2 regions of the Lachnoclostridium sp. Marseille-P6806 genome follow, and region 2 is predicted to be linked to the other one. Evidence: riboswitches for the same ligand, from Rfam matches in the RefSeq annotation. Region 2 holds a riboswitch; the other holds the start of a gene.

Region 1 (9,013 bases), on a different contig from region 2:
ATTGCTTTGGAATATGCAGTATGAGAAAAGGTAATCACCTCATCCTTTCCTGCAAAAATCACCTCATGCTCTCCTACAATAGAGCCCCCGCGTACTGCAGAAATTCCGATTTCTTTTTCATCTCTCTTCTCCCGTTTCTGGCTTCTGTCATAAACATAGTGGTACTGACCATCCATTGCCTCATTGATGGAATCTGCCAGAGCCAGAGCTGTTCCGCTGGGTGCATCCACCTTCTGATTGTGATGCTTTTCCACAATTTCCATATCAAAACCTGCTCCCGCCAGAACCTTTGCCGCATCCTGAAGAAGCTTTAACAGTGTATTAATTCCCAGAGACATATTGGCCGAACGAAGAATTGCCGTCTTTTCGCTGGTTTCCTTCACTTTCCGCAGCTGTTCCTCAGAAAGTCCTGTCGTGCAGAGCACCAGAGGCATTTTCTTTTCGCCGCAGTAATCCAGCAAATGATCTACTGCCTTTGCAGACGCAAAATCGACAATCACATCAGCCTCAACATTGCATGCTTCCAGAGAAGAAAATACTGGGTATCCCAAGGAATCCTCTTCTTTTAAATCCACACCTGCCACGATTTCAATTTCCTTCATATCTTTTGCCAGTCCGGTAATCGTATGTCCCATTGCTCCGCCGCAGCCATGCATAATCATTCTTATCATTGTTCTTTCCTCCGTTTTTTATACCTGCTTCTAAAAATCAGACCATTCTTCTGTTCTTTTCTTCAAATTTCAGCGAAGCCCCGGACAAAAATCCGGGGCAGACTGAATGTTCTTATTTTAAAATACCATATTCACGCATCGCTTTTGCAAGACGTTCCTGATTCTGTTCCTCCATAGTGGTCAGAGGCAGACGCATAGGGCCTACTTCCTTTCCCATCAGATTCATAGCTGCCTTTACAGGAATCGGATTCACCTCGCAGAACAGAGCATTGATTAAAGGCAGAGCCTCCAGCTGCATCCGACGGCTGGTTTCCACATCTCCACGGAAGAAGGAAGCACAGATCTCATGGGTCTGTCTGGGAGCTACATTGGACAGAACAGAAATTACACCCTTTCCACCCATAGCCAGAAGGGGAACGATCTGATCATCATTGCCGGAATAGACATCGATCTCTCCTCCAGACAGGTGCATAATTTCTGCAATTGCCGAGAAATCTCCGCTGGCCTCTTTCACTCCTACAATATTGGGAACCTCTCTGCAGAGCGTTACAATCGTCTCCGGCTTCATGGTTACGCCGGTACGTCCTGGAATGTGATACAGAATAACCGGAATAGAAACAGCGTTTGCAATTGTGGTAAAATGCTGGATCAGGCCCTTCTGTGTTGCTTTGTTGTAATAAGGAGTTACAACTAAAAGTCCGTCAGCTCCTGCCTTTTCAGCAGCGATTGACTTGGAAACTGCTTCTCTGGTACAGTTTGAACCAGTTCCTGCAATCACCGGAATTCTGTGATTTACTTTTTTACAGATGAAACGGATAACCTCGTCATCCTCCTCATGGGTCATCGTAGAAGATTCTCCGGTTGTTCCACATGCAATAATGGCATCTGTGCCTCCTGCAATCTGCTCCTCAACCAGCTCCTCCAGCTTTTCAAAATTTACCTCTCCATTTTCCTTAAAGGGAGTAATCAGCGCTACGCCTGCTCCTTCAAAAATAGCCATAATATTTTCCTCCTTCTTTCCTGTCTGTCAAAATGGGAAACCTTTTATCAGGCAAAACTTCTATCAGGCAAAAAATGAGGGCCGACAGTTCTGGTCAGCCCTTAAAGTCCAAAATCATACATCTGGCTTTAAGTAGCTCTCCATCCGCCAGGATGACAGTCATACAGTTCTTCACCATACACCCAGATTCCCAAGCCCAGCAGCTTTGAAAATCTTCGGCGCCCACCCTTTCCGGTATCTTCTTCTGTCACTGGAACATCCGACACCTTACTCATGCTTCGCGCAACCTCTACTTGCCTAATTTCTTTTTATATTATCATTATTCCCTGGAAATGTCAACGAATTCAGCAGAATTCCATTTCTGATTTCCGCCCTGTCATAAGCCTTCATCCAATCGCCCGCTACTCATTGCGGATTGCCGCAAGCGGACTTAGCTTCATGGCTCGCAGAGCTGGGAAAAATCCTGCCGCCATTCCCACCAGAACAGCAAATCCAATGGCTGCCCCGGACAGCCAGACCGGAATACGGGAAATATCCCCTGCCTGACCAGTCATCATCTGTCCAATCTGCAAAAAGCGGTTGACCAGGAAGGATACCCCGTAGCTGAAGGCTACGCCAATGATTCCTCCCATAAACCCGATAAAACCAGATTCAATCAGAAACATATTCCGAATTACTCCCATATCGCAGCCCAGAACCTTCATAATACCAATCTCCTTTGTCCGCTCATAAATAGACATCATCATCGTATTGGCAATTCCGATTGCTGCGACAAAAAGGGAGACTGCTCCGATTCCGCCCAACACAGCCTGAATCATACCCGACTGCTTTTCCGACTGTTCCATCCAGTCCGCACGGCTGGAGGCCTGAAATCCCATATCCGTCAGCTGCTTCTGCACCTCTGTCACGTACTCCATTTCATCCACATTGACAATACAGCCGCTGTAAATAAAATATGGATACGGTTTTCCTTTTTTATTGGTAGGCTGCCCGGGAATCGGTTTTTTCTTAAATACCCGTTTCAGCTGAGCCTCCAGCAAATCCAGCCTTGCATAGACAGAATACGCGTGATCGTTGTATTCGTTTACTTCTCCTTCCACCACTCCTGCAGCCGGAATCATATACTTTTTCGGCATTTTAGGAGCGTCTTCACCTCCGGACATAGACGAGTAGTAGGTTTCCACATCAAAAATCACAAACATGGGTTTTCCCATAAAATCCACGTCCGGCAGTTCCCCGGTTTCCCAGTACTGACTTCCTGATTTTCCATCAGAAAACCACTGGATAACCGAGTTTCCGTAAATCAGCTGCAGACTCTTATCTCCGGGTGAAGGTACTTGCCCCTGAGCCAGATTGATCTCCCGCATATACTCCAGCGGCACCCCTGTCAGAGTCATCCCTGCTTTGTATTTGCCCTGAATCATCATAGTCTGAATTTCCAGCTTCGGATAAACACTCTTCACATGCTCAATCTGTTTCATCTGGGCTATGGTATCTTCTGTCAAATAAAGGCTCTCGTCCTCCTCAGCTCCTCCTCCCTCCCAATAATTTTCACTGAACACCTCGATCGCTGTCAGACTTCCATAAGAACTGATCAGTTCTCTGTTCAATTCATTCAGTCCGATTCCCAGGGATACCATCACAACGATGGAAGCCGTACCGATAATAACGCCCAGAACAGTCAGAGCAGTCCGAAGTTTCCGCCGCCTCAGATTGTTCAGACTCATAGTCAGCAAATCCCCAAATTTCATGTTTTCTTCCTCACCGTCTGATATTTTATCTGTAACAGTTCAGCCTTGCGAGGCTTCAGACAGGAAAACTCGTTGAAAGTTTTCTTTCATAAGAGTTTTGATGCCTGAATCCACATAAGGCAGACACCTAAAGCTTCTTGTCCGCTGCCAAACCAGTCTTTCTGTCATACTTCTATTTTTCTTACAGTTCATCATCCTCCTGCTCTTCCTGCTCTTTCCGGCGTTTTCTGCTGCGCACAGCAATTCCTGCCAAAATCAAGGTCAAAACTGCAACTGCCCCTAAAGAAACCGGAAGCAGAACACTGCTGTACTTTTCCAAAAATCCCGGCTCCTCCATCGGAAGCTCGTCCATACCTCCCCCCATCATCTCATCCTCTGCGGGCATAGGATCAGAAACAAAAAGATTCATTTCTTTATGCTCTTCTGAAATTTCACCGTTTTCATCCTCATAGGAGATCGTCACTTTAATTTTTCCTTCGTCTGCCGTCGGAGCTGTACCTGTCACCATACAATCCACATTGCCAGTTTCTCCCGGCTTAATATTTCCTACATAGGTATCTGTAGTCTGAATAGAATCTGCCTCAAACTTTACCATTACATTATACAAAGTTACCTTGCCTGTATTATTAATGCCGAACATCACATTACTTTCTTCTCCCACCGAAATAGCTTCCGGCATAATCTCAAACGTACCTGTATTGAGACGTGGAATCTGACGAATCGGAATATCTACATTCATCGTCTCCTCTGCATTTTTAAACTCCGGGCTGTCATATTTTGCCTTAAAGGTAAGGCCATAAGAACGCTGATCCACACCTGCCCGTGAAGAAAGACGCAGGCGAACCTCCTGGCTCTGTCCTGCCCCCAGGGAACTGATTGATACAGAAGAGGAACCTGCCTCTGTAGAAAAAACGGGACTTTCTGATGCCTTCTCAGATTCTACTGTCATCAGAATATCCGATGCCGGTACACTGCTGGAAGCATTCTTCACATTTAAAATCAGCTCAAAGGCTTCTCCTGCCACAATCATCTCCGGGTTCGTAGCAAATCCATCAATAATCAAACGAGCCTTCGTTCTGTCATGCTCATTGAATTCCTCATACTCATCCTCTTTTTCTTTGTTATGTATCCGCACATAAAACTTGGTTTCATAATTGGCAAGCTCGCTGCCTGTAGAGCTGTCAGAATAATAAATCTTCATGGAAATAGGATAATATCCCGTATAGGTATCCTCCCGAATTGCAAAGCTGTAATCCAGGGACACAGTCTCGTCAACAGCAATTTTTTCAAACATTCTGTCATAGTTTGCATCGTTAATTTCAAAAGGAAATTTGGTACTGTCCGGATCCAGAATCATGCTGGCTTTTACGTTATATACGGTTGCCGGGCTGTTATTTCTCAGATTGATGGAAAAGTTCATCACATTGGGATAAACTCCATCGGGAGTGCTCTGTCCCTCTCCGAGAACAAAATCATAAGTATGATTCTCATCATCCTCATTATCTGTCCCGGTTCCCTTGCTAATCCAGATTTGGAGATCTTCGTATCCCAGCTGCTCAAAACCGCCCTCGCTGACCTTACGCAGCACTACAACCGGCACCTTGTAATATCCTTCTGTCAGATCGTTTCTTACCCTTCCGCTCAAAGACACACTTTTTTTCCCATCCAGAGTTCCTACACGTTTCGGTTTCTCTCTGTCATGAAGAGAACCTGTTACCTCAAATGGGAAGGAGTAGCCATACTGCATATCTTCCTCTGTCTCGTCCCAGATCTCTCCTCCAGTCACATCAAATCCGATATAAATTTCTTCCAGCTTCGAACTGCTTTCAATGGAAAAGGAAACGGTCATATTTTTCCCCGTCTTCCCTCGTGCAATCTTATCTGATGTAATGGATACCTGTGCTGCAAAGGTCGGAACCGGCACTGCAAGTATCATCAACATCACTGCCATACACATGGCGAGTCTGCGTTTTAACTGTTTCATGCTTTTTCTACCCTCTTCTTTCCTTGTTTTCTTCCCCTTCACGGGTCATTTTCCTCATTCTGTTTTTCCACCGGCAGGCTCTCCCTCATTCTGGCCTATCGGCTGATTCTCCGACGCATCTTTTTCTTCCGTCTCACTCGTTCTTTTTTCTGTCAAAATTCCGTCTGTCTCATCCTCTCCTTCATCAGGATGATGATTTTCTTCAATTTTGAAAATCTTTCCGTCTACAATATGAAACTGTCGATCTGCAAAGCCTGCAATATAATTGTCATGGGTAACCATAACCAACGTCTGATTTTGTTCCCGGACAATCTGCCGCATCAGCTTCAGCACCTCCCTGGTTGTTTTAGAATCCAGATTTCCCGTAGGCTCGTCCGCAAAAATAATCTTCGGATTCACCACAAGAGCTCTGGCTATACCTACGCGCTGCTGCTGGCCTCCTGACATGGCATTTGCCATATGCTTCGCCTGCTTTTCCAGGCCAACCAGCTTCAGATATTTCATAGCCTTTTTATTCCTCACATGCTTTGGAACCCCACGAAACGACAAGGGAAATGCCACATTCTCTACTGCATTCATCGTCTGCAGCAGATTGTAGGACTGAAAAATAAATCCCACATGATCTCTTCGAAAAGCCACCAGCTGATTCTCATTCATTCGCTCCATATGCTTTCCTGCAATCACAATCTCGCCCTTTGACGGCTTTTCCAATCCGGCCAGCATATTCAGCAGCGTCGATTTTCCGGAACCAGAAGGACCTACAATTGCACAGAACTCGCCTTTATACATGGTAAAATCCACTCCATTTAAGGCATAGACCTTATTCGTTCCGACTTTATATATTTTATACAAATCTTTTACCTGAATAATCGGTATTCTCTCTGCCCCCATATAACCTCCGCTCAGACAGCTCTCCCTCTATTGGTTCTGTCTAAAAACAGTATACACGATCTTGACCATTCATGCATAACATTTTTCTTAATCTTCTTTAAATAGTCATTACATCTATTTTAGACTTTCTGAAGACGAAAAAAGTTTCACTTTTTTCAAAAAAAGACTGGAAATCCTTCTCAGAATCATATATAATATTGTCCAAACGAATAAAAAAGGAGATACGCCATGAGACACATGTTAAACCCATTGGATTTTTCAGTAGAAGAAATCGATCAGCTTTTATCATTGGCTTCTGATATTGAACATCACCTTTCCCAATATGCTCACGTTTGTGACGGCAAGATATTAGCTACTTTATTTTATGAACCAAGTACAAGAACCCGCCTCAGTTTTGAATCTGCTATGTTGCATCTGGGTGGCAGCGTACTTGGTTTTTCTTCGGCCAATTCCAGTTCTGCTGCAAAAGGAGAAAGCGTAGCGGATACCATCCGAACCGTATCCTGCTATGCAGATATTGCTGCTATGCGCCATCCCAAAGAGGGATCTGCCCTGGTCGCTTCTATGGCTTCTAACATTCCGGTAATCAATGCCGGTGACGGCGGACATCAGCATCCCACCCAGACTCTGACCGATTTGATGACTATCCGCTCTCTCACCGGACGCCTGGACAATATGACTATCGGTCTCTGCGGTGACTTAAAATTCGGCCGTACCGTCCACTCTCTGATTGAAGCAATGGTGCGCTACCCCAATGTAAAATTTGTCCTGATTGCTCCAGATGAGCTGAAGGTTCCCAGCTACATCCGCGATGATGTATTAAAAGCACATAATATAGAATTCAAAGAAGTAAACAGTCTGGATGCAGCCATGCCGGAGCTGGACATCCTTTACATGACCCGTGTTCAGAAGGAACGTTTCTTTAACGAAGAGGACTATATTCGCTTGAAGGACAGCTATATTCTGAATAAAGAAAAAATGAAACTGGCCAAGGACAATATGTTTGTACTTCATCCCCTGCCTCGTGTCAATGAGATTTCCACAGAAGTGGACTCTGACCCAAGAGCAGCCTACTTTAAACAGGTACAGTACGGCATGTATGTGCGCATGGCTTTGATTATGACTTTACTGGAGGTGCAGAAACCATGTTAAATATCAGTGGATTGCAGGAAGGCGTTGTTTTAGACCACATTCAGGCAGGAAAAAGCCTGGACATCTACTATAACCTGGGATTGGATAAGCTGGACTGCCAGGTTGCAATTATCAAAAATGCCCGCAGCAACAAGATGGGACGCAAGGATATCATCAAGGTAGACGGCAATATTGAAACTCTGGATCTGAATGTTCTGGGTTATATTGACCATAACATTACCGTAAATATTATCCATGACAACAAGATTGTGGAGAAAAAATCCTTAAAGCTTCCACAGAAAATCACCAATGTCATCCGGTGCAAGAACCCGCGCTGCATTACCTCCATTGAGCAGGAGCTGCCACATATTTTCTATCTGGCTGATGAAGCTACAGAAACCTATCGCTGCATGTACTGCGAAGAAAAATACGGTAAGAAAAAACACTAAGATCAAAAAATCCGACAGAGAACCGGGGAATGGTTTTCTGCCGGATTTTTTTTGAAAATAAACAGCTCTTCCTTTACTCCTCTTCCAGCCACCGGATCAGAAGCTTTTCCAGATCCTCCACGGTTTCTGCCAGCGTGTCTGCTCCTGCTTCCTCTATCTCCCGACGGTCTCCGTATCCATAAAGAACACCGACAGACTGTATGTTGTTCTCTCTTGCGCCAAGAATATCATACTCTCTGTCTCCTACCATTCGCATCCTTGAAAGGCAGTCTTCAAGACCACAGGTTTCCAGTACATGGCGGATCACGTCTGCCTTTGCCGTCCGTTTTTCCTCCATAGTAGCGCCGCCCAGGAAATCAAAATACTTCATCAGATCGAAATGCTCTAAAATCTGTCTGGAAAACAGCTCCGGCTTGGATGTAGCTACCATCAAAACAGCTCCACTTTGTTTCAGATTCCCCAGCATTTCCCGAATTCCCGGATACACCTGGTTTTCAAACAGGCCCTTTTCACGGAAATATTCCCGGTAACGTTCTACCGCTTCCAGTGACTTTCTTTCATCAAATCCATAATATTTTGAAAAAGATCCGGCCAGGGGCGGTCCAACAAAAGCCCTCAGCGCATCTCTGTCATCAGCTTCTATGCCATAGCTTTTCAATGCATAAATCACCGAATTGATAATTCCATCTGCTGAGTCAGTCAGTGTTCCATCCAGATCAAACAAAATATATTTTTTCTCCATTTTTCTCCACCCCGCATTTGAGTACGAAAAGGGCCGGAGGACGTTTCCCTTTTAAAAAGAAACATTCTCCGGTCCTTTCTATTTTTCAGAACACATTCTATCTTTCTGAATCAGATTGAATCTGTTCTAAGCTTTTCTATATTTTAGTTCAGCTCATCAACTACCTTCTGGATTGCTGCCAGCGCATCATCCGGAAGCTTGTCGTAGCCGTCCTTCAGCTCAGCAAATGCCTTAATCTCATTGACACGGTCATTCATACGAGCTCTCAGCTGATCTACATACTCCTTGTCGTTCATATCCGGCACAAAGCCTTCCCAATCCATGATCTCGATATCAGAGAACGGACCCCACTGATGGAAATCTGCCTTCTTCTCAACAATTGCTTCCAGAATAC
Region 2 (9,013 bases):
AAGCTCCACCGCCTCCGCTACATGATTCGAACGAACCATATAAAGCACAGACGCTGTAGGCTGAACTACATTGGGACTGCATCCGCCTGCATCTGTAATCGCATAATGGACACGAGCCTTATCACTCATGTGCTCTCTTAAAAACTGTACGCCAATATTCATCAGCTCTACTGCATCCAGGGCGCTTCGACCCTTTTCCGGGGCTCCTGCCGCATGAGAAGCTACTCCCGTAAACTTATACTGTACCTGAATACAGGAATTAGAAGATCCTGTAGCTACCTCATTCACATCCTCGGGATGCCAGGTCAACGCTGCATCCAGGGCTTTCCAGACACCGTCTCTGGCCATAAATGCCTTGGCCGCTCCTCCCTCTTCTCCAGGGCAGCCGTAAAGCACTACGGTACCAGGCTTTCCTGTCGCTTCCAGATAAGCCTTTACCCCCAAAGCAGCAGCCATAGCGCCTGCTCCCAGAAGATTGTGACCGCAGCCATGACCACAGCCGCCTGCCGTCAGTTCCTTCTTCTCCAGACTTCCGCCTTCCTGAGATAATCCGGAAAGAGCATCGTATTCTGCCAGAAATCCAATCATCGGGCGTCCCTGTCCATAGCTGGCGGAAAATGCCGTCTCAATACCGCTGATTCCCTTTTCCACCTGAAATCCTTCCTTTTCCAGCACCTCACAATAAAGAGCAGCTGACTTTACCTCCTGAAGAGAAAGCTCTGCATATTCCCAGATATGATCTGCCACATCTCCAATCAGTCCGGCCTTTTCTTCGATTGCATTTACTGCATTTTGCTTTTCCTGTGTCATTCTGTCATACCTCCATTTATCTTTTTGTCATTTTCCTGATGCCTTTGTCAATATTCCCGTCATATCCACGAGAGCAAACTGCTGCCATTCCTAAATTTCATAGGTCCATTTTCCCATGATATGAAATAAATCGCCCGGTTCCTGTATGATAAGCCGGACGATTCTTTGAACTTCTTTCTGCTATATCTTTTACAATACCTTTGCCAGAAAATCCTTCAATCGGGGGTTCTGGGGATTTTCAAAGATCTCCTTCGGTGTACCATGCTCCAGAAGCTTTCCATCTGCCATAAAGAGAACCCGGCTTCCCACCTCACGGGCAAAGCCCATTTCATGAGTAACTACCACCATCGTCATGCCCTCCTGGGCCAGTTCCTTCATAACATCAAGAACCTCACCAACCATCTCCGGATCCAGAGCGGAGGTAGGTTCGTCAAACAGCATAACCTCCGGCTCCATAGCCAGAGCACGGACAATGGCTACTCGCTGCTTCTGGCCGCCGGACAGCTGAATCGGATAGGCGTCTGCCCGATCCTTCAGTCCAACACGGTCCAAAAGGGCCAGAGCTTTTTCCTCTGCCTCTGCGCGGCTGATATTCTTTACTTTCATAGGCGCCAGAATCATATTTTCCAAAATGGTCATATGAGGGAAAAGATTAAAATGCTGGAAAACCATACCCATTTTCTGGCGCAGGCTGTCCACATCCAGCTTGACAGTCTTTCCCTCGTTATTTTTATATTTTTTCTTAGTCAGATCCACCCCGTTGAAAAGGATGGCTCCTCCTGTCGGCTCCTCCAGAAGATTCAGACTTCTGAGGAAGGTGGACTTTCCGGAACCGGAAGGACCAATGACTGCAATCACATCCCCCTTATTGATATCAACTGTCACTCCGTCCAGAGCCTTAATGGCGCCGCCCTTATACCATTTTTTTAAATCCGTAACCTGAATCAGACTATCTCTTGTCGCCATGGCTCATTCTCCTTTCAAAGTATGCAATCAGCTTAGAAGCCGGGAAGCACAGACAGAAATAAATTGCTGTAGCTACCAGGAGCGGCTCAATAATAACAAAGGTCGCGCCCTTTACTGCATTTACTGCAGACATAATGTCCTGCACACCGATGGTGTAGGTAATCGCGGATTCCTTAATAATAACAACAAACTCATTGGCAATAGCCGGAAGAATATTCTTCAGCGCCTGAGGCAGAATAATATACCGCAGGTTCTGTACCTGGGAAAGCCCCAGAGAACGGGCTGCCTCTGTCTGTCCTCCGTCAATGGACTGGATACCGGCGCGGATAATCTCGCACAGATAAGCGCCGGAGTTCATGCCCAGAGCCACAACGCCCGGGAAAAACCGGTCAAATTTAATAAATCCAAACATCTTAAAAGCCGGAAGGTCAATGATGCCGAACACACCATAATAAATAATAAATACCTGAACAACTACGGGAGTGGAACGAAGAATTTCCACATAGGCTGTTGCCAGAAATGCCAGAGGATTAAAACGGCTGACAGCTGCAAGAAAGCCTTCCTCCTTCTGATGGCCGTCCTTATCAAAGCCAAGAGCCCGGAAAGGGCGTACATTGGACATCCGCATCAGCGCCAAAACCAGCGCGATACAGAAACCAATCATTACGGTAAATAAAGAAAGCAGCACCGTAACCAGCAGTCCCTGTCTGAACAGCTCGGCATAAGGCACGATTTTGGAGAAATTACTCCATTTGATAAATTGATCCATAGTATACTCCTTTCATGGGGATCCTGACCGGCGGCAAGACTCTTTCTTACACACCAAAAGGCCGCCGGCCTTTTCCCTGTCCGGGAAAACCGGCTGCCTTCACTATCATTCTGAGTCAGCTCAGATTACTGCTGAATATTGCCCTCTGCATCCAGAAGACCTTCATACTTCTCACCAGATGCCTGCTCATTTGCCTCAGCAATGAACTTCTCCATAGTACCATCCTCCAGAGCCTTTGCAATCGAAGCATTTACTGCCTTTAACAGAGACTCATTGTCTTTGCATACACCAATTGCAGATCCTTCAGACTCATAAGGAACTTCTAATACCAGTTCCAGCTCCGGATAGTTTTTCTGATAACTTACAGCTACATCTGTCTCAATATAAGCTGCATCCATCTTTCCAGTCAGCAACTCGGAAATAATATCCGTAACCTTCGGAAGAGCAACAATATCTGCATCCGGGCTGTTTGTCTGTGCCAGATCCATCTGGATAGAACCGGTCTGTGCACCAACAGAAACCTCCGGCTTGTTTACAGCTTCAAAGCTGTTGAACTTCTCAGCATTTGCCTTGGTAGTAACCAGAGACTGTCCGCCCATGTAATACAGATCAGAGAAATCCATAATATCTGCACGCTTGGGATCCGGAGAAAGTCCTGCCATGCCCAGGTCAACAGACTTGGTGGAAAGCTCGCTTAATACGCCGTCAAAATCAACGGTAACTACCTCCAGTTCCAGTCCCAGGTCATCTGCGATGTACTGAGCCAGAGCCATATCGAAGCCGGCCAGCTGAGGAGTTCCATCCTCGCCGATTGCATAAAACTCATAGGGAGCAAAGTCCGGGCTGGTAGCCACAGTCAGCTTACCCTCGTTTACTGTTGTAACCTCAGCAGCAGCCTCTGCGGCGCTCTCTCCCTCTGCTGCAGTCTCACTTTCCTCTGCCTCTGCAGAAGTCTCAGCTGCAGTAGTTGCAGCCTCTGTTGCAGCTGCGGTAGTCTCTTTTTCTCCTCCGCCGCAGGCAGTTAAAGAAGCAGCCATAACAGATGCCATAGCAATAGCAAACATTTTCTTTTTCATAATTACATCCTCCTCATATTGCATATATTCATTTAACGTGAATATTATGCATAAATATTAACCTCTCAATAGTTATTCATTATACTCATTTTCTCAAATAAATCAAGTCTTTTTCTTTCAAAAATTCGTATTTTTTTTCGATTTTTTTGCATAAAATGCAAAAAATGCAGGAATCCTGCATTTTTCTGCACATTGCTTTTATTTTTCTTCTGTAATCGGTTCGGAAACAAACATCCGCACCAGGACCAGAGTTCCCAGCATCAAAACAAATCCTATCGGCAGACAGATCCACGGATTCTGTACAAAGCCGGCAATCACATAGGTGACAAAAGAAACTACTGCAGCCAATACCACATAAGGAAGCTGGGTCATCACATGGTTTACGTGCTCACACTGGGCTCCTGCAGAGGCCATGATAGTGGTATCGGAAATCGGAGAACAGTGATCTCCGCAGACCGCTCCTGCCATACATGCAGAAATAGAAATCGTCATCAGCTCCGGATTGTTGTTTTCAAATACAGCAACTACAATCGGAATCAGAATGCCAAAGGTTCCCCAGGAGGTACCGGTTGCAAAGGCCAGGAAGCATCCCACCACAAAAATAATTGCCGGAAGGAAGTTTAACAGAGAGCCTGCGCTGACCTTTACCAGGTTAGCCACATACACATCTGCCCCCAGACTGTCCGTCATTGCTTTCAGGGTCCATGCAAAGGTCAGAATCATAATAGCCGGAACCATAGCCTTAAATCCATCCGGGATACATCCCATACAGTCATTGAAGGTCATAACATGACGAATCTGATATAAAACAATCGTAATCACCAGAGCAAAAAAGCTGCCCAGGGTCAGTCCCAGAGATGCATCACTCTGAGAGAAGGCTGTTACAAAATCAGTTCCAGAGAAAAATCCGCCGGTATACAGCATACCGATAACACAGCACACAATCAGGGCTCCGATAGGAATGAGAAGATCCAGAACTGTTCCCTTTGCCGCCACAACCATATCGTTGGAATCCTGATAAGGACGTCCCTCTGTGGTATACAGATCTCCCTTCACTGCATTTTTCTCATGCTTTGCCATCGGTCCGAACTCTTCCTTAAGCAGAACCATTGCAATCATCATCACAATGGTTAAAATGGCATAGTAGTTGTAGGGAATGGCCCGGATAAACATAGAAAATCCATCCTCGCCCTCTACAAAGCCTGTTACTGCAGCTGCCCAGGATGAAATCGGAGCGATAATGCAGACCGGAGCTGCTGTTGCGTCAATCAGATATGCCAGCTTTGCTCTGGACACCTTAAATTTGTCTGTAACAGGACGCATTACGCTTCCTACAGTCAGACAGTTAAAATAGTCGTCAATAAAAATCACCACGCCCAGAAGAATCGTAGACAGCTGGGCTCCTACACGGCTCTTAATCCGCTTTGAGGCAAACTGACCAAAAGCAGCAGAACCGCCTGCACGGTTCATCAGGCCTACCATTGCTCCAAGAATTACCAGGAATACAAGAATTCCCACGTTGTAGCTGTCGGACAGCACACCAATCACGCCATTCTCAAACATATGGGTAACTGCCACTTCAAAATTCATTCCGGAATACAGAATAGAACCTACTAAAATTCCCACAAACAAAGAGCTGTATACCTCCTTGGTAATCAAGGCCAGCCCAATTGCCACGATCGGCGGCAGAAGCGCCCATATCGTTCCGTATGCCTCCGGAACGTACTCTGCAGCCGCCTCTTCTGCCCCGAAAGCAGCAAAGGCAAACATCAGCGTCAGAATCAGCGCTGCTGGCAGCACCATCTTCCATTTTGCATTTTTCCTCATTCCCTGCATTTGTAACCTCTCCCTTTCTTTTCTTTCTGGTAACAAACCATTCTGAATTGTTTTATTTCGAATAAAAAACACCACAAACGGCAGTTTTTTCTGAAAAGCGCGTTTGTGGTGTTTCAAATCTTTTGAAAAGTATTACTTAACAGCACAGATAGCGCTCCACGTATCGTGACAGTATGCCGCATCTTCTGCGTCATCCCAGAATCATCTGCCTGGACTGGCAAATCATCCTTCGGCGGTATCCCCTTTCCCTCAGGCGGCTGTCCTGCCTTTTTTGCCTTTGGTACTGATGAATCCCGCGCCTCTATCATGTTATCTCTGTTTCGTCTGCGGAAACAATTTATTCATTTCCGCTATTGTACCATGTCTTTCTCATAAAAGAAAGAGGGTTTTTATTTTTTCCTGTATTTTCGTGGTTTTCCATTAATTTTTATGCTTTTTTCTCAAGAATCTGTCCGAAAACCTCATCTGGATGACTGATAATATGCTGGGGATGGAAGCTTTCCAGCTCCTCCCTGTCCCGGAATCCCCAGGTAACGCCTACCGTCTGAAGACCGGCGCCCAGTCCTGTTTTCATATCTGTGTTGGTATCACCGAAATACAGGCACTCCTCCGGCTTTACTCCAAACCTGTCCAGAATCAGCTTTACACCTGCAGGATCCGGCTTTCTGGGAATTCCCGGCTGTTCTCCTGCCACATAGTCAAAGTATCCTGGCCCAAATACGGTTTCAATATTTTCTACGGTTCTGGGATGCGGCTTATTCGACAGCACTGCCGTCTTGATTCCCCGTTTTTTTAATTCCTCCAGAAGTTCGCAGATGCCGTCATAGGGATGCACCCCGTCCATGCTGTGTACCGCAAACAGCTCCAGATAAACCTTCAGACTTTCTTCATAATGCTCCAGCTGTTCATCTCCTCTGTAACGGAGCACCCGCTCCATCAAAAGCTTGTATCCATCACCTACAAACTGCCGGACATGGTCTTCATCCACTGGCTCATAGCCAAAATGCTCCAGGGTCAGATTCACCGTCAAAGTCAGGGCTTTCAGGGTATTTAGCAGCGTTCCATCCAAATCAAATATGCAGCAGCGAATCATAAGACTCTCCTCTATTCTTCTATATTTTTCTTCAGTGCTGCAAGTATTATACATCCAATTACTGAACCGATCAAGACCGCTGCCAGATATCCCAGAGGATTTCCAATCGTGGGAAGAACAAACAGTCCGCCGTGAGGCGCCCGGAGGGTGCATCCCAGAAACATGGACAAGCCCCCTGCTGCTGCAGAACCGATCACGCAGGATGGAATGACACGTAAGGGATCCTGAGCTGCAAATGGAATGACGCCTTCTGTAATAAAGGACAGTCCCATGATATAGTTGACCAGGCCAGACTGGCGTTCTTTTTCGGTAAATTTCTTTTTAAAGAAAGTGGAGCACAGGGCAATGACCAGCGGCGGAACCATTCCTCCTGCCATGACAGCTGCCATAACCTCAAAATTCCCCTCTGCCAGCTGTGCTGTGCCGAACACATAAGCTGCTTTGTTCACCGGGCCGCCCATATCTACAGACATCATACCTGCCACTACCATACCCAGAATCACGCGGCTGGTTCCTCCCATGCTGTTTAATGCATTTGTCAGGGCATCGTTGATCATACCTACATAGGGATTAATAAAGGTTGTAACGACTGCGGTAATAAAAACACCCAGTACCGGATATAAAAGCACCGGCTTAATTCCCTCCAGAGACTTAGGAAGCTTTGACAGCAGTTTTCTTAAGCCTACCAGAATATATCCTGCTGCAAAGCCTGCAAACAGCGCTCCCAGAAATCCTGCGTTTACATCTCCGCCTGCAGGATTTCCAAAGGTCATACCCATTTTTGCCACCAGACCGCCCACAAAACCTGCTGCCAGTCCAGGGCGATCTGCAATGCTCATGGCAATGTAGCCTGCTAGAACCGGAAGCATCATGCCAAAAGCCTGTTCTCCTACGGTCTTTAAATATGCTGCCAGCGGTGTATTCTTACCAAAATTTGCCGGATTCATTTCATAATCATCAAAGAGGAATGCCAGGGCAATCAGAATACCTCCGCCAATGACAAAGGGAAGCATATGGGAAACGCCGTTCATGAGATGCTTATATATCTGACGTCCCAGGCTATCACTGCTGCCAGAACCTCCCCGTTCACTTTCTCCGACACTGCCGCTGTGATGGTATACGGGAACGGTTCCGCTGACTGCCCTCTTTACCAGCTCCTCGCCATGATGAATTCCCTCTGCTACCGGAACCTGGATCAAAGGCTTTCCGTCAAAACGGGCCATTTCTACATTTTTATCTGCTGCGATAATAATACATTCTGCATTTTTGATTTCCTCTGCTGTCAGCACATTATCTGCGCCTGCAGAACCGTTTGTTTCTGCCTTTAATGGAATTCCCAGCTTTCGTCCCATATTTTCCAGGTTTTCCGCTGCCATATAAGTATGGGCAATGCCTGTGGGGCAGGCAGTTACAGCAAGAACTCGATATCCTGACTGTGGCGGCATCGGCTCTGTCCCTGCATCCTTCTGCGCTGCAGCATCCTGAGATTTTTGAGATACCTGCTCCTCCTGTTTCTTTGCATAGCGGGCATTTTCCGTATCATCAATAATCTGAAGAAACTCTTCTTTTGTCTTTGCTGCAATCAATGCATCCTTAAAACCAGGGTTCATCAGCAAGGTGGACAGCTTGGACAGTGCCTCCAGATGAGTATCCGCCTCTCCGTCCGGAGCTGCAATCATAAAAATCAAATTGGCAAGAGAACCGTCAAATGCCTCATAGTCCACTCCTTCTGGAACTGTCACTGCTGCCAGTCCCGGCTCCTTTACTGCAGCAACCTTTGCATGGGGAATGGCAATTCCTTCCCCGATGGCTGTACTTCCCAGAGCTTCTCTCGCCAAAATTCCTTCTTTGTATCCTGCTCTGTCATTGAGTCTTCCGCCCTGCTCCATCAGGCCTGTGAGGCAGTCAATAATTTCGTCCTTCGATGATGCTTTCACGCCAAGAGCAATACTCTCAGGCTTTAAAAGCTCTGTAATCTTCATTCTCATTTCCTCCGTTCAATTTTTACACAGAATTTCCATTCCCTTTTTCTGTGTTCCCTGCGCCTATCCCCTGCACACAATTCCGATCGCTCCGCTTTCTCTGAATCTTCCGCTTCCAGTCTTTTCCGGAATTGCTTCCCTCTGTACAGGCCTTTGCGCCCTTCCTCTTTCTCCAGCCCTATGCGTCCTGTTTTACAGAAAATGCCGTTCCGAATACTTCTCCCCTTTTCTTCTTTCCGAAACTTTCTGTACTCCCGCTCCAAAAGCCCTAGATCTCTTTATAAAGCTTTTGAATATATTCTCCTGACGCCAAATCATCAGAAAATGCCGTAGCGCTTCCTGCTGCCGTTCCCAGCTTCAGCGCCTCCTCATAATCTCCTGTCTTCAGATATCCGGCTATGAAACCGGCCACCATAGAATCTCCTGCTCCCACAGAATTCTTCACCTTTCCCACAGGAGGCTTTTTCTTATATATTTCACC

The links. Region 2 has a riboswitch for lysine ahead of ACESON_RS11035 (Na+/H+ antiporter NhaC family protein). Riboswitches for the same ligand answer to the same signal wherever they lie in the genome.
Region 1: another riboswitch for lysine. It lies ahead of dapA (4-hydroxy-tetrahydrodipicolinate synthase); the one in region 2 lies ahead of ACESON_RS11035 (Na+/H+ antiporter NhaC family protein).

Annotation. Positions count from the first base shown of each region.
Region 1 is NZ_CAXSLG010000006.1:124,633-133,645, forward strand. Features, by position in the region: gene dapB (4-hydroxy-tetrahydrodipicolinate reductase) at 1-671, opposite strand, end outside; gene dapA (4-hydroxy-tetrahydrodipicolinate synthase) at 784-1,671, opposite strand; lysine riboswitch at 1,797-1,971, opposite strand; gene ACESON_RS09480 (FtsX-like permease family protein) at 2,073-3,422, opposite strand; gene ACESON_RS09485 (COG1361 S-layer family protein) at 3,604-5,406, opposite strand; gene ACESON_RS09490 (ATP-binding cassette domain-containing protein) at 5,461-6,297, opposite strand; gene pyrB (aspartate carbamoyltransferase) at 6,526-7,449, shown strand; gene ACESON_RS09500 (aspartate carbamoyltransferase regulatory subunit) at 7,443-7,877, shown strand; gene ACESON_RS09505 (HAD family hydrolase) at 7,951-8,619, opposite strand; gene ACESON_RS09510 (phosphoenolpyruvate carboxykinase (ATP)) at 8,763-9,013, opposite strand, start outside.
Region 2 is NZ_CAXSLG010000008.1:6,589-15,601, reverse strand. Features, by position in the region: gene ACESON_RS11055 (amidohydrolase) at 1-810, opposite strand, end outside; gene ACESON_RS11050 (ATP-binding cassette domain-containing protein) at 1,000-1,776, opposite strand; gene ACESON_RS11045 (ABC transporter permease subunit) at 1,760-2,545, opposite strand; gene ACESON_RS11040 (transporter substrate-binding domain-containing protein) at 2,671-3,621, opposite strand; gene ACESON_RS11035 (Na+/H+ antiporter NhaC family protein) at 3,820-5,457, opposite strand; lysine riboswitch at 5,599-5,769, opposite strand; gene ACESON_RS11030 (HAD-IA family hydrolase) at 5,885-6,550, opposite strand; gene ACESON_RS11025 (fructose-specific PTS transporter subunit EIIC) at 6,562-8,532, opposite strand; gene pfkB (1-phosphofructokinase) at 8,801-9,013, opposite strand, start outside.